Regions from separate parts of the Bradyrhizobium sp. MI1.7 genome, predicted to be linked through region 2. Evidence: riboswitches for the same ligand, from Rfam matches in the RefSeq annotation. Region 2 holds a riboswitch; the other holds the start of a gene.
The links. Region 2 has a riboswitch for glycine ahead of gcvT (glycine cleavage system aminomethyltransferase GcvT). Riboswitches for the same ligand answer to the same signal wherever they lie in the genome.
Positions count from the first base shown of each region.

Region 1: linked by a shared signal. The riboswitch ahead of AC0L3X_RS21730 (D-amino acid dehydrogenase) and the one ahead of gcvT (glycine cleavage system aminomethyltransferase GcvT) in region 2 are both predicted to bind glycine.

Region 1 covers NZ_JBVVPO010000023.1:83,531-95,082, reverse strand. Annotated here, with positions in the region: gene AC0L3X_RS21740 (ABC transporter substrate-binding protein) at 1-1,566, opposite strand, end outside; gene AC0L3X_RS21735 (M20/M25/M40 family metallo-hydrolase) at 1,834-2,964, shown strand; glycine riboswitch at 3,058-3,161, shown strand; glycine riboswitch at 3,165-3,278, shown strand; gene AC0L3X_RS21730 (D-amino acid dehydrogenase) at 3,346-4,647, shown strand; gene AC0L3X_RS21725 (ABC transporter permease) at 4,829-5,770, shown strand; gene AC0L3X_RS21720 (ABC transporter permease) at 5,791-6,678, shown strand; gene AC0L3X_RS21715 (ABC transporter ATP-binding protein) at 6,693-8,342, shown strand; gene AC0L3X_RS21710 (M81 family metallopeptidase) at 8,556-10,061, shown strand; gene AC0L3X_RS21705 (M20 aminoacylase family protein) at 10,075-11,238, shown strand; gene AC0L3X_RS21700 (amidase) at 11,241-11,552, shown strand, end outside.
Region 2 covers NZ_JBVVPO010000036.1:65,263-76,814, reverse strand. Annotated here, with positions in the region: gene alaS (alanine--tRNA ligase) at 1-1,676, opposite strand, end outside; glycine riboswitch at 1,910-1,998, shown strand; gene gcvT (glycine cleavage system aminomethyltransferase GcvT) at 2,142-3,290, shown strand; gene gcvH (glycine cleavage system protein GcvH) at 3,302-3,670, shown strand; gene gcvP (aminomethyl-transferring glycine dehydrogenase) at 3,851-6,718, shown strand; gene AC0L3X_RS28245 (hypothetical protein) at 6,871-7,866, opposite strand; gene recA (recombinase RecA) at 7,960-9,048, opposite strand; gene AC0L3X_RS28235 (hypothetical protein) at 9,680-9,853, opposite strand; gene AC0L3X_RS28230 (hypothetical protein) at 10,146-10,343, shown strand.

The DNA of each region.
Region 1 (11,552 bases), on a different contig from region 2:
GTCGAGCACGCCGGTGAGCGACTTCCGCCACGCGCTCGGCGCCAGATACTGGCCGAGCGGCACGTAGATCACCTGGTCATAGGCTTCCTTCTGGATCTCGGTCGCGATCTTCTTCTGATCGTCGAGCGAGGCGGCGCGGACGAAGTCGTCCTTGAGCTTCTCGATCTTGGCGTTTTCCGCCCAGCCGAACCAGCCCTTCTTGCCCTGGCCGCCGATCGACAGATTGGCGATCGGGTTGGACACGTCGGCGCTGACCCAGTTGGTGAAGAACATGTTCCAGCCGCCCTCCTTCGGAGGCTTCTGGCTGGCGCGCCGGCTGACCACCGTCTGCCAGTCGGTCGCCTGCGCGTCGACCTTGAAGCCGGCCTCGCGGAGCAACTGCACCGCGACCGTCGGCTGCGCCTTCAGCGTCACGACGTCGCCGGGCACCATGACCACGACGGGCGTGCCGTCATAGCCGGACTCGGCGAGCGCCTTCTTGGCTTCCGCCATGCCGTTGCCCTTGACCAGCGATTCCGAGCCGACGTCGGTCGCGAACGGCGTATCGCAGATGAAGAACGCACCGCAGATCTTGTAGTATTTGGGATTACCGACGAGCGCGTCGAGCACGTCCTTCTGGTTCATGGCCAGAAGTGCGGCACGGCGGATCTTCGGATTGTCGAAGGGCGGATAGAGGAAGTTCATGCGCCCAAGGGTCTGGTAGCCGAACTTGTTCAGCGTCTCGGTCTTGAGGTCGGCATTGCCTTCAAGCACGGGCAGCAGATCCCACGGCGGCACTTCCATGAAGTCGATGTCGCCCGATTGCAGCGCGTTCACTGCGGTCTGCGCATCCGGCATGGTGATCCATTCGACGCGATCAACCTTGACCACCTTGCCTCCGGCAGTCCAGCTCGACGCCTCCTTGCGCGGCACGTAGTCGGTGTTCTTGACGTAGACCGCCTTCACGCCGGGCTGGAATTCGCCCTGCACGAACTTGAACGGACCCGAGCCGATCTGCTCGGGGATCTGCTTGTCCGGCGGCGTTTCGGCGAGACGCTTCGGCATCATGAAGGCGACGCGCGAGGACGGCTTGCCGATGGATTCGAGCACGAGGCCGTAGGGCTCCTTCAGCTTCAGCGTGATCGTCTTGGGGTCGGTCGCCTCGATGCTCGCAGTAAACTGCATCATCTGCTGGCCCATGCCGTCGACCGCGGCCCAGCGCTTCAGCGAAGCGGCGCAGTCTTCCGCCGTCACCGGCGTACCGTCGTGCCACTTCAGGCCGTCGCGCAGCGTGAAGGTGTAGGTGAGCTTGTCGTCGGAGATCTTCCAGTCCGCCATCTGCGGCTGGATCTTGAAGTTCGAGTCCGTCGCGATCAGCGTGTCGTAGACCATGTAGCCATGGTCACGCGTAATGTAGGCGGTGGTGAAAATCGGATCGATGATGCGCAGATCCGAATGCATCACCGCGGTGATGGTCTTGCTGGCGGCGGCAAGTACCGGCGATGCCATCGCCGTCGAAAGCGCAACGACCGATAGCGCAAGTGTGGAGGCGAACGCGCGACGCCCCCGGCGCATCAAGCTCAACATAAAAGTTTCTCCTGACGTGAAACTGTTCAAAGGCAGGTTATTGGTTGAGCATTCGGTTCGTTCTTTAGGCGAACTAACCTCATGCGATGCCTTTGTCTTTCGAGACTTGCAGACAGTGTTGAGCGCGTCAATCCGGTTTCGCTGCAGCCCCAAGCGGCGCGCCCACGGGCTCCACAAAGATCGGTTTGGCTCTACAACGCTTTCCGCCAGTCCCGTCCGCGCCAATGCAATGCGCGTTCCATCTTTCGAAGCTTGAGAGACATTAAGATGAATCCAGCCAATCTACCCTTCGATTCCGAGGCGATGCTCGAGGGCCTGCGCACCTGGGTGGAATGCGAGAGCCCGACCTGGGACGCGGGTGCCGTCAACCGCATGCTCGATATCGCAGCGCGGGATATGGCGATCATGGGTGCGACGATCGAACGCATCGGCGGTCGACAGGGCTTCGGCGGCGTGATCCGCGCGCGCTTCCCGCATCCGAAACAGGGCGAGCCGGGCATCCTGATCGCCGGCCACATGGATACCGTCCACCCGGTCGGCACCATCGAGAAGCTGAAATGGCGGCGCGAGGGCGACAAGTGCTACGGCCCCGGCATCTACGACATGAAGGGCGGCAACTATCTCTCGCTGGAAGCGATCCGGCAGCTGGCACGTGCGTCCTTCACCACGCCGCTGCCGATCACCGTGCTGTTTACACCCGACGAGGAAGTCGGCACGCCCTCGACGCGCGACATCATCGAGGCGGAGGCTGCGCGCAACAAATATGTGCTGGTGCCCGAACCGGGCCGCGCCGACAACGGTGTCACCACCGGACGTTACGCCATCGCGCGTTTCAATCTGGAAGCGACGGGCCGGCCGAGCCATGCCGGCGCGACATTGTCGGCCGGACGCTCGGCGATCCGCGAGATGGCGCGGCAGATCCTCGCCATCGACGCGATGACGACGGAGGACTGCACTTTCTCGGTCGGCGTCGTGCATGGCGGACAATGGGTCAATTGCGTTGCCACGACCGCCACCGGCGAGGCGCTGTCCATGGCCAAGCGCCAGGTCGATCTCGACCGCGGCGTCGAGCGGATGCTGGCGCTGTCGGGCACGTCCAATGATGTCACGTTCAAGGTGACGCGCGGCGTCACGCGCCCCGTATGGGAGCCGGATGCCGGCACCATGGCGCTTTACGAGAAGGCGCGCGGCATCGCCAAATCGCTCGGCACTGAGCTGCCGCATGCGAGCTCCGGCGGCGGCTCCGACGGCAACTTTACCGGCGCGATGGGCATCCCGACGCTCGACGGCCTCGGCGTGCGCGGCGGCAACGGCCACACGCTCGAGGAGTTCATCGAGGTCGAGAGCCTAGTTGAACGCGGGCGCCTGATGGCCGGCTTGCTGGCGACGCTCGACTGACGACGCAACTTCGCACTGCACAATGCGTTGGCAGTCGCGGTTTAAATTTAGCCTTGTCTAAAAATGAGGCGCATCGTACTGCTCGATTGTCCACGCGACGATGCGGGAGAGATCGCAACGAGAGTTCAGGCTTTCGTTGCGGCGCCGACGGAGCAACCGCCCCGGAAACTCTCAGGCAAAAGGACCGTATCGTCAGGACGATCTGGAGAGAGGCGGCGCGATCTTGGGATCGTGACGTCCACCGAAGGGGATAGTCCGGAGCTGACCTCGCCGAGGTCCGCAACGGATCAAGCTCTCAGGTAACCGTGACAGATGGGGCGCCGCCAACGGCCTTTGGCCGGCGGTTAGCCGACTCTAACTCACGGGAGCCCCGAACCTGCCATGACCCATATCGCCATCATCGGCGCCGGCATCACCGGCGTAACGACTGCCTATGCCCTGCTCGAACGCGGATACAAGGTGACGGTGCTCGACAAGCACCGCTACGCCGCGATGGAGACCTCCTTCGCCAATGGCGGACAGCTCTCCGCCAGCAATGCCGAAGTCTGGAACAGCACCGCCACGATCCTGAAAGGCCTGCGCTGGATGTTCCGGCGCGACGCGCCGCTGCTGATGAACCCGCGGCCGAACTGGCACAAATATTCGTGGATGAGCGAGTTCGTCGCCAATATCGGCAACTACCGCGCCAACACGGTTCAGACCACGCGGCTCGCGATCGAAGCCCGCAAGCATCTGTTCGAGATCGCGGAGCGCGAAGGCATCGACTTCGATCTCGAACGCCGCGGCATCCTGCACATCTATCACGACAAGAAGGGTTTTGAATCCGGCCTGCAGGTCAATGCGCTATTGAAGGAAGGCGGGCTCGATCGCCGCCCGGTGACGCCGGAGGAGATCCGCGCCATCGAGCCGACGCTGCGCAAGGACTATTTTGGCGGCTTCTACACGCCGTCGGATGCGACCGGCGATATCCACAAGTTCACGCGCGGACTTGCTGAAGCCTGCAAGCGGCGCGGCGCGACCTTTATCCACGAAGCCAACATCGATTCCATTGCCCAGGCAGGTGGCGGCTTTGTCATCGGCTGGGCTGGTCTTTCGGCCAGTGATGCTGTCGCATTCGCGCGCGGCATGCTGAAGGCGGATGGCGTCGTGGTCTGCGCCGGTGTGGCCAGCCGCCACTTCGCCGCCCTCCTCGACGAGCGCGTCAACGTCTATCCGGTGAAGGGTTATTCGATCACCGTTCAGCTCGACACTGCCGCAAGCCGCAATGCCACGCCGACCGTGAGCCTGCTCGACGAAGCCGCCAAGATCGTCACCAGCCGGCTCGGTGCCGATCGTTTCCGCGTCGCAGGCACCGCCGAATTCAACGACTTCAACCGCGACATCCGCGCCGACCGCGTGCAGCCGCTGGTCGACTGGGTGCGCAGCAACTTCCCCGGCGTCGAAACGTCCAAGGTCGTGCCCTGGGCCGGGCTGCGGCCGATGATGCCGAACATGATGCCCGTGGTGCGCGCAGGACGGATGCCGGGCGTGTTCTTCAACACCGGCCACGGCCATCTCGGCTGGACCTTGTCGGCGGCGACCGCGCAGATGATTACCGGGACCATCGACGGCTGGCGCGGGCTCAACGCACCGCCGACCGCACCCTCACTCAGGGTTGAGCGCGAGTTCCGCCATGCATCCTGAGTGGCCGATATCGGAGGCTCGGCGGCCTCTTGCGACCGCCTTGCCCTTGGCACACAATTTGCCCCGAAAGGTCGGCTTCTCCGGCCGGCTTTCCAGCCCGAGTGACAGGCGTGCATGATAGACAGAACCGATTCCACGGGGGCCTCTCGGCCCCACAAGTTCCGCAGCCGGAGATAGGTGCATGCTAGGTTATCTCATTCGCCGCGTTCTGGCCGCGGTGCCCGTGATGGGCGTCGTCGCGCTGTTCGTCTTCCTGCTGCTGCGGCTGACGCCGGGCGATCCCGCCGCCATTCTCGCCGGCGATAACGCGACGCCGGAACGGCTGGAACGCATCCGCGACTCGCTCGGCCTCAACGAGCCGCTCATCGTGCAATTCATCACCTGGGTGAACAAGCTGCTGCACGGCGATCTCGGGACGTCGCTGATCTCCAACCTGCCAGTCATGAAGATGATCAGCCAGCGCGTCGAACCGTCGATCTCGATCGCGCTCTCGACAATCATTCTGGCCGTCATCGTCGCCGTGCCCCTGGGCGTCATCGCGGCGTGGAAGCACGGCACCTGGATCGATCGTTTCGTGATGGGCCTCTCCGTGCTCGGCTTCTCCGTGCCGGTGTTCGTGGTCGGCTATCTCCTGATCGAGGTCTTCGCGATCGACCTGCGCTGGGTGCCGGTGCAGGGCTTCCGCAGCATCTTCAACGGCTTTGGACCGTTCTTCGAGCGCATCATCCTGCCGACCTGCGCGCTCTCGTTCATCTACATCGCGCTGATCGCGCGCATGACGCGTGCGGCGATGCTCGACGTGCTCGGTGAGGACTACGTCCGCACCGCCCGCGCCAAGGGCATCAACGAGGTCGCCGTGATGATGCGCCATGCGCTGCGCAATGCCGCGGTGCCCGTCATCACCGTGATCGGCACCGGCTTTGCGCTGCTGATCTCCGGCGTCGTCGTCACCGAGAGCGTGTTCAACATCCCCGGCATCGGCCGCCTCACGGTGGACGCGGTGTTGGCGCGCGACTACCCAGTCATCCAGGCGATGATCCTGCTGACGTCGCTGATCTATGTCGTCGTCAATCTCCTGATCGACGTCGCCTACACGCTGCTCGATCCCCGGATCCGGTACTAGGGCTAAGGATAGCAACAAAAATGTCCGTCGATAGCCTTCCCCAGTCGTCCATTCCGATCACGTCGCCATTGCGGCCGCGTTTCGGGTTCCTCACCTCGACGCCGATCATCGCGGCGGCCACGATCTTGCTCGCGCTGATCGTGCTGGTCTCGATCCTGGCGCCGCTGATCGCGCCGCACGATCCGGTCCAGCTTGCACCCTCGCAGCGGCTGAAGCCGGCCTCGGCGCAGTTCCTGCTCGGCACCGACGCCTATGGCCGTGACCTCTTGTCGCGCGTCATCTATGGCGGCCGCATCTCGCTCCTGATCGGCATCGGCTCGGCGATCCTGTCGATCGTCATCGGCCTTGCGATCGGCCTCGTCTCCGGCTTCTTCAAGCTGGTCGATGCCGTCCTGATGCGCGTCATGGACGGCCTCATGGCGATGCCGAGCATCCTGCTCGCGATCGCCGTGGTGTCGCTGTCCGGCGCCAGCATCTGGACCGTGCTGGTCGCGATCACCATCCCCGAAATACCGCGCGTGGCACGCCTGGTACGCTCGGTCGTGCTGTCCGCGCGCGAGGAGCCTTACGTCGAGGCTGCGATCTCGGTCGGCTCCAGCCTGCCGAAGATCATGTGGCGCCATCTGATGCCGAACACGATCGCACCGCTGATCGTCCAGGGCACCTATGTCTGCGCCTCCGCGATCCTGACCGAGGCCATTCTCTCCTTCCTCGGCGCCGGCATCTCGCCGGAGACGCCGACCTGGGGCAACATCATGGCCGAGGGCCGTCAGTATTTTCAGCTCAAGCCGACGCTGATCTTCTGGCCGGGCCTGCTGCTCTCGATCGCCATCCTCAGCATCAATCTGATCGGCGACGCCGCCCGCGACGCCCTCGATCCCCGCATGAAGCAGCGGGAGGGCAAGTGATGACGGATCAAGTGATGACCAAGCCAGTCCTCGACATCAACAACCTCGTCGTCTCCATCGGCAAGAAGCCGAAGGGCGCCAACATCATCGACGGCATCTCGGTCCAGGTGCACCAGGGCGAGACGCTCTGCCTCGTCGGTGAAAGCGGCTCGGGCAAGTCGGTGACGTCGCTGACCACGATGGGCCTGCTGCCGAAGGGCACGCTGGTGCCGACCGGCGGCAGCGTCAAGCTGGTCGGCGAGGAGATCCTCACCGCGACCGACCGCCGCCTGCGGCAGCTGCGCGCGACGCAGATGGCGATGATCTTCCAGGAGCCGATGACCGCGCTCAATCCCGTCGTGCCGGTTGGCCGCCAGATCGACGAGGTCTTGCGCGCCCACACCAATCTCGACGCCAAGGCGCGGAAGAAGCGCATTCTCGACATGATGGAGCAGGTCCGCCTGCCCCAGGTCGAGCGCATCTTTGCCTCCTATCCGCATCGCCTGTCCGGCGGCCAGCGCCAGCGCATCATGATTGCGATGGCGCTGGTGCTGGAGCCGAAGCTGCTCATCGCCGACGAGCCGACCACCGCGCTCGACGTCACCACGCAGAAGCAGATTCTGACGCTGATCCGCGACCTGCAGCGCGATCACGGCACGGCCGTCCTGTTCATCACCCATGACATGGGTGTGGTGGCCGAGATCGCCGACCGCGTGGCTGTGATGCGGCAGGGGCGGCTGGTCGAGACCGGCCCGCTCGAGACCGTGCTGCGCAACCCGACCATGGAGTACACACGCAATTTGCTTTCCGCGGTGCCGAGCCTGGTGCCGCGCGCGGCGCGGCCCGAGACCAAGGAGCCGGTGGTGCTGGAGGCCAACGAGCTTGGCAAGGTCTATAAGGAGCGCGCCTTCTTCGGCAAAGGCCGCGAGGTCGTCGCCGCCGACAAGGTCACGCTGACGCTGCGCAAGGGCCGCACGCTCGGCATCGTCGGCGAGAGCGGCTCGGGCAAGTCCACCGTCGCGCGGTGCATCGTGCGCCTGATCGATCCGACCTCCGGCGGCGTGCGTCTCGCCGGCCGCGAGATCGCCGACATCTCGCGCCGCCTGCTCCAGCCGCACCGGCAGAAGATCCAGATCGTGTTCCAGGATCCCTATCGCTCGCTCAACCCGCGGATTACCGTCGGCGAGAGCATCGCGGAAGGCCCGATCAATTACGGCACCTCGCATGCCGATGCGATGAAGCGGGCGCGCGAACTGCTCGAGCTCGTTGGCCTGCCCGCGGACGCAGTGACGCGCTATCCGCACCAGTTCTCCGGCGGCCAGCGCCAGCGCATCGCCATTGCGCGTGCGCTCGCGCTCGACCCCGACGTGCTGGTCGCGGACGAAGCGGTCTCGGCACTCGACGTCTCGGTTCAGGCGCAGGTGCTGGAACTGCTCGACGAGATCCAGAACCGGCTCGGCATCGCCATCCTGTTCATCACCCACGATCTGCGCGTCGCAGCCCAGATCTGCGACGAGGTCGTGGTGATGCAGCACGGCCGTGTCGTCGAACAGGGCCTTGCCGCCGAGGTGCTGACGCATCCGAAGGAAGCCTACACCAGGGCGCTGCTGGAGGCCGCACCGGGCCGCGGCTGGGATTTTGCGAACTTCAGGCCGGTGTCGGAAGGCGTCGCGGCGACGGCTTAGGTTTGTCCACTCGTCATTGCGAGCGGAGCGAAGCAATCCAGAGTCCCTCTGCGGAGACGGTCTGGATTGCTTCGCTTCGCTCGCAATGACGGGTAGCGACCATCATCATTCGAAAATGACTTAAAGCCATGCGCGGCGGCATGGGCTCCTCGCTTGCCCCCGCCTCGAAGCCAAGGCTAACGTCGCGCACTTTCAAACGCTGGACCAGAATTAATGACACGTATCGCCGTCGGCGGCTTCCTGCACGAGACCAACACGTTCGCCCCGACGAAGGCGACTTTCGCGGACTTCCAGCATGGCGGCGGCTGGCCGGCCATGACGGAAGGCGCCGACGTATTGAAGGTGATGCGCCGCATCAATGTCGGTCTCGCCGGCTTCGTCGACAGCGCCGAAGCGAATGGCTGGAACCTCATTCCGACGATCGCCTGCGGCGCAAGTCCGTCGGCGCATGTCACCAGGGACGCCTTCGAGCGTATCGTGAAGGTGATGGTCGACGGTATCGCCGCCGCCGGCCCGCTCGATGCGGTCTATCTCGATCTGCATGGCGCGATGGTGACCGAGCATCTCGACGACGGCGAAGGCGAGATTTTGGCGCGCGTGCGCGGCGTCATCGGCAAGGACGTTCCGCTCGTTGCCAGCCTCGACCTGCACGCCAACGTCACGCCCGAGATGATGGAACACGCGGACGCGCTGATCGCCTACCGCACCTATCCGCATGTCGACATGGCCGAGACCGGCCGCGCCTCCGCAAGGCACCTCGCCCTGCTGCTGCAGACCAGGCAGCGCTTTGCAAAGTCGTTTCGCCAATTGCCGTTCCTGATCGCGATCAGCTGGCAATGCACCAATGACTTTCCCACCAAGGGCATCTACGAAAAACTGGCCGCGCTGGAGAGCGACGCCGTTCCGACACTGTCCTTCGCGCCCGGCTTCCCCGCCGCCGACTTCCGCGACTGCGGCCCGAGCGTGTTCGCCTATGGCAAGACGCAGGCCGATGCCGACCGCGCGGCCGATGCGATCGTCAAACTGATCGAAAGCCACGAGGACGATTTCGACGGCAAGATCTGGTCGCCCGACGACGGCGTGCGCCAGGCGATGGAACTCGCCAAGGGTGCGAGCAAGCCGATCATCATCGCCGACACCCAGGACAATCCCGGCGCCGGCGGCGATTCCGACACCACCGGCATGCTGCGCGCACTGGTGCGCAACAAGGCGAGCGCCGCGACCGGCGCGATCTACGATCCGGCCTCGGCCAAGGCCGCGCATGCGGCCGGCGTCGGCGCCACAGTGACGCTGTCGCTCGGCGGCAAATCCGGCATTCCCGGCGACGAGCCCTATCGCGAAACCTTCATCGTCGAAAAGCTCTCCGACGGCCGCTTCATCGCGCCCGGCCCCTACTACGGTGGCCGCGAGATGGAGATGGGTCCCTCCGCATGCCTGCGCATCGGTGACGTCCGCATCGTCGTCTCCTCGCACAAGGCGCAGCTCGCCGATCAGGCGATGTACCGCTATGTCGGCATCGAGCCGACCGCGCAGAAGATTCTGGTCAACAAGAGCTCGGTGCACTTCCGCGCCGATTTCGAGCCGATCGCGGAAAAGCTGATGATCTGCGCCGCGCCCGGCGCGATGCCGGCCGACACAGCCACCCTGCCCTGGACGCGCCTGCGGCCGGGCATTCGCATCAAGCCGAACGGCCCCGTTTTCACGCCCCCATCACGCTAACCGGACAGGACACATGCCCACGATCGACCGCATCGACGGCTTTGCCGACGAACTCACCGCTATCAGGCGCGACCTTCACGCCCATCCCGAGATCGGCTTCGAGGAGGTGCGCACCTCAGGCATCGTCGCCGACAAGCTGAAGAGCTGGGGCATCGAGGTGCACCGCGGTCTCGGCGGCACCGGCGTGATCGGCGTGATCAAGGGCAAGGGTTCGGGCGGCAAGCGCATCGGCCTGCGCGCCGACATGGACGCGCTGCCGATGGAAGAGAACACCAATCTGAAATGGAGTTCGAAAATCCCCGGCCGCTTCCACGGCTGCGGCCATGACGGCCACACCACCATGCTGCTCGGCACCGCGCGCTACCTCGCCGAGACCAAAAATTTCGACGGCACCGTGCACCTGATCTTCCAGCCGGCCGAGGAAGGCCTTGGTGGCGCTCGCGCGATGATCAAGGACGGCCTGTTCGAGAAGTTTCCCTGCGACGAGCTCTACGGCCTGCACAACGCGCCCGACCTCAACCTCGGCGAGATCGCGATCCTGCCCGGCCCCGCGATGGCCAGCGCCGACTTCTTCGACCTGCGCATCACCGGCTACGGCGCGCATGGCGCGATGCCCGAGCGCTCCAAGGACGCGGTGATCATCGCGACCACGCTGGCGCAGGCGATCCAGACCATCGTCAGCCGCAACGTCGAGCCGCTGCAGGCCGCCGTCATCTCGATCACGCAGATTCACGCCGGTTCCGCCTACAACGTCATCCCCGGCGAGGCGCATCTCTGCGGCACCATCCGCACCTTCTCGGATGAAGTCCGCGCCCTGATCGCCGAACGCATCCGCACGATCTGCGCCGGCATCGCGAGCGCCTATCAGTGCGTGATCGAAGCCGACATCCGCGACACCTTCGGCGTGCTGGTCAACCAGGTCGAGCAGTCCAAGGTGGTCGAGGAGGTCGCGCGCACCGTTGTCAACCCCGCCAACGTGATCACCCGCGCCCAGCCGAAGATGGGCAGCGAGGATTTCGCCGACATGCTGCAAACCATCCCCGGCGCTTATTTCTGGATCGGCCACGACGGCTCGGTGCCCGTGCACAATCCCGGCTTTGTGCTCGACGACAAGATCCTGCCGATCGGCGCCAGCATGTTCGCCCGGATCATCGAAACGCGCATGCCGGTAGGTTAGCAATGCACAAAAAGAGCGTCGAAGAGGCCGTCACCTCGCTGCACGATCTCTCCGCGGTCGATCTGATCGCGGGCTATCGGGCCAAGCAATTCTCGCCGAGCGAGGTGCTGGAGGACGTGCTTGCGCACGTCGCTGCGTGGGAACCGCATCTCAAGGCGCTCTACGCGTTCGATCCCGACAGCGCGCGCGAGGCCGCCAAGGCCTCGACCGCGCGCTGGAGCGGGGGCGAACCATCCGGCGCGCTCGACGGCGTGCCTGTGACGGTGAAGGACAACATCGCGACCAAGGGCGTGCCCGTCCCGCTCGGCGCCGCC
Region 2 (11,552 bases):
GAGCGCCTGCCGTGATCGACCTCGAGCTGGAGCGCGGTGCCGAGCTTCAGCTCGCCGCTCTCGACGGTGCCGACGTGAACGAAGAGATCGCCGAGCTTCTTCTGCGTGTCGGTGACGCGGAACTTGATGCCGCCTTCGCCGCTGAGCACGCCGGTGTCACCGACTTGGCCGCCGGACTCCGCGTAGAACGGCGTCTGGTTGAGCACGATCGCGCCGGTCTCGCCGGCCTTGAGGCTCGCGGTTTCCTGGCCGTCCTTCACCAGCGCGGAGACCACGCCTTCGGCGCTCTCGGTCTCATAGCCCAGGAATTCGGTGGCCCCGAGCTTCTCGCGCAGCGGGAACCAGATCGCTTCGGAAGCCGCCTCGCCCGAACCCTTCCAGGACTCGCGCGCCTTGGCCTTCTGGCGCTCCATCGCGTCGGTGAACGAAGCTTGATCCACGCCGATGCCGCGCGACTTCAGCGCGTCCTGGGTCAGGTCGAGCGGGAAGCCGTAGGTGTCGTACAGCGTGAAGGCGACGTCGCCGTCGAACATGTCGCCTTTCTTCAGGGACGCGCTCTTCTCGTCGAGGATGGCAAGGCCGCGCACCAGCGTCTTGCGGAAGCGGGTCTCTTCCAGCCGCAGCGTCTCTTCGATCAAATTCTCCGCGCGCATCAGATCGGGATAGGCCTGGCCCATCTCACGCACCAGCGCCCAGACCAGGCGATGCATCAGCGGCTCTTTCGCACCCAGCAGCTGCGCATGGCGCATCGCGCGGCGCATGATCCGGCGCAGCACATAGCCGCGGCCCTCGTTCGAGGGCAGCACACCGTCTGCGACCAGGAAGGCGGAGGAACGCAGATGGTCGGCGATGACGCGGAACGAGGCCACGGTCTGCTCGTTCGGCCCGGCGCCGAGCGCTGACGACGTCGCATCGATCAGATGGCGGAACAGATCGGTCTCGAACACGCTGTCGACGCCCTGCATGATGCTGGCCATGCGCTCGAGGCCCATGCCGGTGTCGATCGAGGGACGCGGCAGATCCACGCGCTCCTCCTTCGTCACCTGCTCGTACTGCATGAACACCAGGTTCCAGAATTCGAGGAAGCGGTCGCCGTCCTCTTCCGGCGAGCCCGGAGGTCCGCCCCAGATGTGATCGCCGCGGTCGATGAATATCTCCGAGCACGGGCCGCACGGGCCGGTGTCGCCCATCGCCCAGAAATTGTCCGAGGTCGGGATGCGGATGATGCGGTCGTCGGAGAAGCCCGCGATCTTCTTCCACAGCCCAGCCGCCTCGTCGTCGGTGTGGTAGACGGTGACGAGCAGCTTGTCTTTCTTGAGCCCGAACTCCCGCGTGATCAGGGTCCAGGCCAGCTCGATCGCGCGCTCCTTGAAATAGTCGCCGAACGAGAAATTGCCGAGCATCTCGAAGAAGGTAAGATGGCGCGCGGTGTAGCCGACATTGTCGAGGTCGTTGTGCTTGCCGCCGGCGCGCACGCATTTCTGCGAGGTGGTGGCACGCTGATAGGGCCGCTTCTCGACGCCGGTGAAGACGTTCTTGAACTGCACCATGCCGGCATTGGTGAACATCAACGTCGGGTCGTTGCGCGGCACCAATGGCGAGGACGACACGATCTCGTGGCCGTTCTCGGCAAAGAAGTTCAGAAAGGTCGACCTGATCTCGTTGACGCCGCTCATGTTCATCCAATCGGGTGTGCTTGGACCCGCGATACGCCATCCAAACCGGGCATTTGGGCTGATATCTGCGCGTCAAAGCGCTTTTAGACAAGGCCAGCTGCGCTGTCCAGAAACTGTGCAAGGAGATCAGTGAGTTGCCGCAGGCGCGCAACCCCGTTTGCAATCCCGTTGAAAGCCGCCAGGTGCGCGTTGACAGGCTTGGCCGGCCTGTGGTCTGTACCCATCTGTATCGTACGGCCACGTCGGGAGAGACCGGCTTTGGTGCCGGCGCCGAAGGAGCAACCGCCCCGGAAACTCTCAGGCAAAAGGACCGCGTGGCTTTGACGACATCTGGAAAGAGGCGCCGACGGGCATAGCCCGGACGACGTCCGCCGACGGGATAATACTCTCAGGCACAGCGACAGATGGGGCTTCGACTGGTTGCTACCGGGGAATCGTCCCCGGGGAACCGCCGAGGGCCCCGTGATGCTTGCGCGCGACGACCAAGATTCCCTGAAACGTACGCCCCTTCACGGGCTTCATGTCTCCCTCTGCGGCAAGATGGTGCCGTTCGCGGGCTATGACATGCCCGTGCAGTACCCCGCGGGCGTCCTGAAGGAGCACCTCCATACCCGTTCCTCCGCCGGCCTGTTCGACGTCTCCCACATGGGCCAGCTCGCGCTTCGGCCGAAGTCGGGCAAGGTCGAGGACGCCGCCCGCGCGCTGGAACGGCTGGTGCCGCAGGATATCGTGGCGGTTGCCCCGGGACGGCAGCGCTATGCCCAGTTCACCAATCCGGACGGCGGGATTCTCGACGATCTGATGGTCGCCAATTTCGGCGATCACCTGTTCCTGGTCGTCAACGCCGCCTGCAAGGAAGGGGACGAGGCGCATCTGCGCGCGCATCTCTCGGATGACTGCATCATCGATTCGCTTCAAGACCGCGCGCTGATCGCGCTGCAGGGCCCGAAGGCGGAAGCCGCATTGGCGAAATTGTGTGCAGAGGCGCCCTCCATGAAGTTCATGGACGCCGGCCCGCACAAGGTTGCCGGTCTCGACTGCTTCGTCTCGCGCTCCGGCTACACCGGCGAGGACGGGTTCGAGATTTCGGTCCCCGCGGCCGATGCCGAGCGCCTCGCCAGGACGCTGCTGGACAATCCCGACGTGATGCCGATCGGCTTAGGGGCCCGCGACAGCCTGCGGCTGGAAGCCGGGCTCTGCCTCTACGGCCACGACATCGACACCGCCACCACGCCGGTCGAGGCCGCGCTGGAATGGTCGGTGCAGAAGAGCCGCCGCAGCGGCGGCGCCCGCGCCGGTGGCTTCCCCGGCACTGATGTGATCCTCGCTCATTTCGACAACGGCGCGAGCCGCCGCCGGGTCGGCCTGCGCACGGAAGGCCGCGCGCCGGTGCGCGAGGGCGCGCCGCTGTTTGCGGATGAAGCGGGCGGCGAGCCGATCGGAAAGGTCACCTCGGGCGGTTTCGGCCCGAGCCTGAACGCGCCCGTCGCGATGGGCTATGTGCCCATGGCATCGAGCGCGCTCGATACAAAACTCTTCGCCGAAGTGCGCGGCCAGCGGCTGCCGCTCACGGTCGCCGCCATGCCCTTCGTAAAAAACACCTACAAACGCTGAGGACTGAGAAAATGACCACGACGCTGTACTCCTCCGACCATGAATGGCTGGCCATCGACGGCGACGTCGCCACCGTCGGCATCACCGACTACGCGCAGTCGCAGCTCGGCGACGTCGTATTCGTCGAGTTGCCGAAGGTCGGCCGCAGCCTGAAGAAGGCGGAAGCCGCCGCCGTCGTGGAATCGGTGAAGGCCGCCTCCGACGTCTACGCGCCTGTCACCGGCGAAGTGCTCGAGACCAACGACGCGCTCGCCGCCGAACCGGCGTTGGTGAACTCCGACGCGCAAGGCAAGGCGTGGTTCTTCAAGATCAAGATTGCCGACAAGAGCGAGCTCGGCGGCCTCATGGATGAAGCCGCCTACAAGGCCCACACGGCGTGAAATGAAGCGAACTCTGACCTCATATTCGGTGTCATCACCCGCCTTGTGCGCACTGCGCACTGGGGCGGGTGATCCAGTACGCCGCGGCTTCTCGGCTCAAGCCGTGACGCCTGCGTTTACTGGATGCCCCGCCTTCGCGGGGCATGACGGCGACAGCGAAATCTAAAGCGAGGACCCATGATGACCGCGCACCGCAAATCCAATGGCGACACCGCCGCCACCTTCGTTCGCCGCCACATCGGCCCGTCGGCGCGCGACGTCACCGCAATGCTGGAGGCCGTCGGCGCCAAGAGCGTGGACGCCCTGATGGCGGAGACGCTGCCGGCCTCGATCCGGCAGACCGCCCCGCTCGATCTCGGCAAGCCCTTGAGCGAGACCGAGGCGATCGCGCACATGGCCGAGCTCGCGCGAGAGAACCAGGTCTTCACCTCGCTGATCGGCCAAGGCTATTCCGGCACGGTTTTGCCCGCGGTGATCCAGCGCAACATTCTGGAGAATCCCGCCTGGTACACGGCTTACACGCCTTACCAGCCCGAGATCAGCCAGGGCCGGCTGGAAGCGCTGCTCAACTTCCAGACCATGATCTGCGACCTCACCGGGCTCGACGTCGCTAACGCCTCGCTGCTCGACGAGGCGACCGCCGCGGCCGAAGCCATGGCGCTCGCCGAGCGCCACTCGCGGGTCGAAGCAAAAGCCTTCTTCGTCGACAAGGACGTGCATCCGCAGACGCTGGCGGTGATGCGCACCCGCGCCGAGCCGCTGGGCTGGACCCTGATCGTCGGCGATCCCCTCGCCGATCTCGACAAGGCCGACGTGCTCGGCGCGCTGCTGCAATATCCGGGCTCCTCGGGCGCCGTGCGCGACCTCAGGCCCGCGATCGCGACGTTGAAGGCCAAGGGCGCACTCGCGATCGTTGCCGCCGATCTCTTGGCCCTGACGCTGCTCGCCTCGCCCGGCGAGCTCGGCGCGGACATCGCGATCGGCTCGGCGCAGCGTTTTGGCGTGCCGATGGGCTATGGCGGGCCGCACGCGGCCTATATGGCGGTGCGCGATGCGCTGAAGCGCTCGCTGCCCGGCCGCATCGTCGGCCTCTCCGTGGACTCGCGCGGGATGCCGGCCTATCGCCTCGCGCTGCAGACCCGCGAGCAGCACATTCGCCGCGAGAAGGCGACCTCCAACATCTGCACCGCGCAGGTGCTGCTCGCCGTGATCGCCTCGATGTACGCGGTCTATCACGGCCCCGAGGGGCTTGCGCAGATCGCGCGCAACGTGCATCGCCGCGCCGCCGTGCTTGCCGCCGGCCTACGCAAGCTCGGCTTCGCGCCGCAGTCGGATAGCTTCTTCGACACGCTCAGCGTGGACGCCGGTGCCAGGCGCGCCGAGATCGTCGCGCGCGCTACCGCCGAGACAATCAACCTCGGCGTTGGCGAAACCGCGCTCCGCATCGCGCTCGACGAGACCACAACGCCGGCGACCGTCGAGGCGGTCTGGCGCGCGTTCGGCGGCACGCTTGTTTACGCCGAAATCGACGCCACCACGCGCGAGGCGCTGCCGGAGGCGCTGAAGCGCACTACCGCCTTCCTCACCCATCCCGTCTTCCACGCGCATCGCTCGGAGACCGAGATGCTGCGCTACATGCGCAAGCTCAGCGACCGCGATCTCGCGCTCGACCGCGCGATGATTCCGCTCGGCTCCTGCACGATGAAGCTGAACGCGACCACCGAGATGATGCCGCTGACCTGGCCGGAGTTCGGGTCCTTGCATCCGTTCGCGCCGCGTGAGCAGGCCAAGGGTTACCACGCGCTGTTCGCGCGGCTGGAAAAGTGGCTGTGCGACATCACCGGCTATGACGCGATCTCGCTGCAGCCGAATTCCGGCGCGCAGGGCGAATATGCCGGACTGCTCGCGATCCGCGGCTATCATGCCGCGCGCGGCGAGACGCACCGAAAAATCTGCCTGATCCCCTCCTCCGCCCACGGCACCAACCCGGCTTCGGCCGCGATGGTCGGCATGGACGTGGTGGTGGTCGCCTGCGAGAAGAACGGCGACGTCGACGTCAATGATCTCCGCGCCAAGGCCGAGAAGCACTCGAAAGATCTCGCCGCGGTGATGATCACCTATCCCTCGACGCACGGCGTGTTCGAGGAGCACATTCGCGAGATCTGCGACATCGTCCACGACCATGGCGGCCAGGTGTATCTGGACGGCGCCAACCTCAACGCGCAGGTCGGCCTGTCCCGGCCCGGCGATTACGGCGCCGACGTCAGCCATCTCAACCTGCACAAGACCTTCTGCATCCCGCATGGCGGCGGCGGCCCCGGCATGGGCCCGATCGGCGTGAAGGCGCATCTCGCGCCGTTCCTGCCCGGTCATCCGGCGACGCAAGCCGAAGCACCGGTCGGCCCGGTCTCGGCCGCGCCGTTCGGCTCGGCGTCGATCCTGACCATCTCCTACATCTACATTCTGATGATGGGCGGTGACGGCCTGAAGCGCGCCACCGAGATCGCGATCCTCAACGCCAACTACATTGCCGCGCGCCTCGATGCGCACTTCCCGGTGCTCTACAAGAACGCGAAGGGCCGCGTCGCACATGAGTGCATCGTCGACCCGCGCGCGCTGAAGACGACGTCGGGCGTCACCGTGGACGACATCGCAAAACGCCTGATCGACTACGGCTTCCATGCCCCCACCATGAGTTTTCCGGTGCCGGGCACGCTGATGATCGAGCCGACCGAATCGGAATCGAAGGCGGAGCTGGATCGTTTCTGCGACGCCATGATCGCGATCCGGAAGGAGATTGCCGAGGTCGAGGCCGGCCGCTTCAAGATCGAGGCTTCGCCTTTGCGCCACGCCCCGCACACCGTGCACGACATCGCGGATGATGCTTGGAATCGCGCCTACACCCGCGCCGAGGGCTGCTTCCCCGTGGGCACCTCGCGCACCGACAAATATTGGTGCCCGGTCGGCCGCGTCGACAACGTCTACGGCGACCGCAACCTGGTGTGCTCGTGCCCGCCGGTCAGCGATTACGCGGAAGCGGCGGAGTAAGGGATCGTAGCTTCGTAGGGTGGGCAAAGCGACTTGTCCGCCGTAGCTCGAAGAGCGAAGGCGGAAGCGTGCCCACCACCTTTGTGCGCGTTGGAATATGGTGGGCACGGCGCTTACGCGCCTTTGCCCACCCTACGGCCCCGAACGCGTATCTAGGGTGCAACCAGCGAACAGTTCTTTCGGTCCCACCGCCAAAGCCGTTCGTTGGTGAGAAGCGTACCACCCCACCAGCGTCGAATCGGGTTTTGACGGCGGAAATCCTCCCGGCCTTCAAGGACCGCTTCCCCAAATTCGGTGAGCGATAGCCGGCTTCGGCGAAAGGCGGCGTTGCGGCCTCGCGCATCGTGCGGGGCCAGCGTCGCGAGTTTCGGATCGAGACCCGTGATCACCGGCATTGGGCCGGACCCAAGCCCTTCGAGCAGCGGGCCCAATTCCCATTGATCGAACACGCGCGTTTGCAGCGGACCGTCCGGTTGAAACAGCTCCTTGGTACGGTTGTGCCCCCGCGCAATCAGGTCGAGAAGCCGCGCTTCCGTCGTACCTAGTCCGGTGATTGGTGATGGCAGTTCTGCCAGCAATTGTTCCATCGCAGGCTTCAGGAAGGGCAGCCTGGGGAAATCCCTGCCGAGCAATCCGAAACAGAGCTCCGGCGTTGGCGCCCGGTAGGCTTCCCAGGCCATGTTGGCGATCTCGAAGTCGCAGTCCGCGACCTCCAATTCCCGCACCATACGATCGCGAAGCTCTGTGCCGTCCGCTCCGCGCAGATCGAAATTGACACGTCGCAATCTCAGACGATCGGTGATCGATGGATGGGACCGCAAATAATCGAGGATCCAGATCAGTTGCAACTGACTATTGGGCTCAGGGTCGAACCACAGCTCGATGAGATCGACGCCATAGGTCTCGCAAAACCAAATCAGGCCTGTCTCCTTGTGCGCTAGACCGGTCTGAGGCAACCGGCCAACAAGATCGGACCAACGCACCTCTGGATCGCCTCTGACATAGCCTCCCGTCAGGTATTGCTCGAGGTGATGCGAGGTAGGCAGTGGCCCCGAAACGAAGCGAAAGATAAACGGGACGACCATGTCGGCACGATTTGCGTAGGTGAGACCCACGCCGGACGAACTGGTCAGGATCACGCGTTTCATCGCGAACGCCCCCAAAACGAAACGGGCACTGACGACGTCGGCAACTCAACGTCTTCAGCGCCCGCTCCTCGCGATAATTTTTCGCGTTAGGTCTTACTCGTCCGCCGGCTCCTCGCCGTCGGCGTCGCGCTCGGGGGTGCCGGCAAGAATCTGCTCGGCAATCAGGCCGGAGTTCTGGCGAATCGAGGTCTCGATCTTGGCGGTGATGTCAGGGTTGGCCTTCAAAAACGCTTTCGAGTTCTCGCGGCCCTGGCCGAGGCGCTGGCTGTCGTAGGAGAACCAGGCGCCGGACTTTTCGACGATGCCGGCCTTGACGCCGAGATCGAGGATCTCGCCCATCTTGGAGACGCCCTCGCCGTACATGATGTCGAATTCGACCTGCTTGAAGGGCGGCGCCAGCTTGTTCTTCACCACCTTGACGCGCGTGGTGTTGCCGACCACTTCGTCGCGCTCCTTGATCGCGCCGATGCGGCGGATGTCGAGACGGACGGAGGCATAGAATTTCAGCGCGTTGCCGCCGGTCGTGGTTTCCGGCGAGCCGTACATCACACCGATCTTCATGCGGATCTGGTTGATGAAGATCACCATGGTGTTGGATTTGTTGATGGAGGCCGTCAGCTTGCGCAGCGCCTGGCTCATCAGACGGGCCTGGAGACCCGGCAGCGCGTCGCCCATCTCGCCCTCGAGCTCGGCCTTCGGCACCAGAGCCGCGACCGAATCGACCACCAGCACGTCCACCGCACCCGAGCGCACCAGTGTGTCGCAGATCTCCAGCGCCTGCTCGCCCGTGTCCGGCTGCGAAATCAGGAGCTCGTCGATGTTGACGCCCAGCTTGCGCGCATAGACCGGGTCGAGCGCGTGCTCGGCGTCGATGAAGGCGCAGATTCCGCCCTTCTTCTGCGCTTCCGCCACCGTGTGCAGCGCCAGCGTGGTCTTGCCCGAGGATTCCGGCCCGTAGATTTCCACGACGCGCCCCTTCGGCAGACCACCGATCCCGAGCGCAATGTCGAGCCCGAGGGAACCCGAGGACACCGCCTCGACATCCATCGACCGGTCGTTCTTGCCGAGCTTCATCACCGAGCCCTTGCCGAACTGGCGCTCGATCTGGGAGAGCGCGGCGGCCAGAGCTTTACTCTTGTCCATGGAAGATCCTTCGACGATACGCAGGGCAGTGTTGGACATTGGGTCGTGCTCCTTATGGCGAGGATTCGCTAGAGGGACAAACGATTGGCGGGGCGGGCCGGCGATAAAAGTAATGTACCCTATTTGTTCCAAGTTCGCAATATGTTCTTTCGCGGATTTTGGTACTGGCCTGTTTCCGGCGACATTGGCCTGGTTTGAAATGACACGTGGCCTGTTTTGTTCTGGGCCAACCATAAGGTGTATTCACGGGCGGAACACGCCGTCATATATTACCGAAATTTCCCGGTTCTGGCACAATCTGCATAGACGCTCGTTCCGATTGAGCGCAGGGTTCCCTCTCAATCGGGGGGTGACACCATGACCGAGCGACTTATTCAGACAGGTATTGTCACCGTAGGCACCGTGAACGCTGGCCTAATCGTCTGGCTGATCCTGATGATTTGAGGCCGCCTCAGTTGGCGGCCTCTTTTCCATCCAGCTTCTCATCGATGTAGGCCCGCGCTCCCTTTGAGGCCGCTCTAGTGGGAGCCATTCCTGCGAAGCGATCTCCTTGCCCGATCCTGGGATAAACAATCCATTCCCATTTTTCTTCGGTGAGTGGCCGGCCATAAAGCCGCCGTCCGGTGCGGTCCTATAGTGGCCCTACTTCGCATCTGCGAGTGGCCGGCATCTAACCGGCGGGTTTTTCTTTGTCCTCGTGCGGCTGCTCGCCGCGGTTTTCGGCAGTCTGCTCCGGATCCCCGGGCTTCTTCCCGGCCATGTTCCCAGGATTGAAATGGTACTTGCCGTCCGGATTCTCGCCGGGCTGCTTCTCATTTGGATTTTTATTGTTGTCGTCGGCCATAAGGCTGTTCCTTTAGAGGGAGGAACAACATGCAACAGGGCGGGCAATCCCTTAGTTCCTACCAGTGGCCTACTTTGCAATCCCGAGTGGCCTATTTCGGCAGTACCCGGATGCTGGCCTGGTTTCCGAGCGCGGTGGCCTAGTTTGATTTTCGCGGTGGCCCGATTTGGATTTGAAGAACGGACCGCAAACGAATGTGTTCCGCTAAGCGAACATGAGGTGTAGAGTTCCGTAGAACTTCTGTGCCCCTTGAAAGTTTTAAGCAGAGCGAACTTTGTGACAGGAGGAAGTCATGAAGCGCTTCCGATTCAAACCGGATAGAGTGCTTGGAGAGCGGCTCATCAAGGAAGCCAGACTAGCGCGAGAAAAGGCAGAACAATTGCAGGCGGCCCCAGAGCAAGAGGCTCTTTTGAAGAAGGCCCACGAATCCGATGTCGCCGCCCGCATTGAGGAATGGTTGAAATCATCCGGCTTGCAGCCGCCGAAGTAAGCCCGTCGCGTTGACTCCGCTGATTCTCGAAACAGCGGGCCAGCGGGCCATGCAAGATCATCTGGTTCAACTTGAGAAGCTGCGGAAGGACGCGGCGGAGTGCGCTCTCATCCGCGACCGACGCCGCTAAGCGCGAACTATTCGACCGCCTCGCAAGTCATCTCACAGTCCTGGCCGACCAAGTTGAAATGGCGATGCTCGAACGGAAGACCGGTTAAGGCCGCCTCAGTTGGCGGCTTCTTTGCCAGCTTCCCGGCGAAGCTTTCGCAAAAGGATTTCGATGTAGCCTTCCAAGTCAGCCACGCTGTCAGCCGACAATCCCTCCGGGAAAAACGCGCAAGCTCGCCATTCATAGAACCACGGAAAAGAAGTGCCCTAATCCGCCTCTGCGCGTGTGAAACGATCTCGTCTCCTGCCCGTATCTATTGGGCTGGGGGATTTCAATGCCCAGTTCGACGCAGCGCCGCCACGCATCCATTTGAGCTTGGTCGCGTTGTGCCGTTGAACCTTCTCGTCATCCATTCGGACTGATCAATATCCGGGATTTTGCTAATCCCTCTCGGGGCTGGAACGCCGCCGCCTGCGCTTCATTTCAAGCGGGCGGCGTTTTCATTTCATTTGTGGCCTGATCTCCACTGAGCGGCGCCGACAGTTTCACACGACTGTCATGGCACGTTCCTAGCATTGTCATGCGACGGGGGTCCGGCGCGCGGCTCTCCGTCCAACCTCGGCCTAGACCACCAGATGGGCGGAGAGCTCGCCGACCTCCTGAACCATGGCGGCACGCCCGGGTTGGTTCGGCATGTATCGCATCCGGTATTTTTGCACCTTCCTCGCCGTGACCGGAATCGGCTTCGTATTTCTGGTCACGCAAACCCGCTTTGTAGGCGGATGAAGTCAGGCCCCCGCAGTGGGCGGCCGGACGGGAACGACTCTCCAACATCGGGATTGAGATTCCGGTCTGTGGCGCGACACTCTCGCGCCATCCACCCGGAACGGTCCATCGTACAATGCGCGCGTTGGCGATGGGCCGGGTCTCGTGAGGCCGCCTCGGTTGGCGGCCTCTTTCGTTTCGTGAAGTCTTCCTTCCGCCAAGGAAGCCCCTCCGTACTGACTGGTTGATCCCGATAGATCATCTTGAAGATGCTGGCCGCCGGATCCATGCCGCGCCCGTTCTTTCTGCTTTAGCGACACGCCCAGCTCAATAAC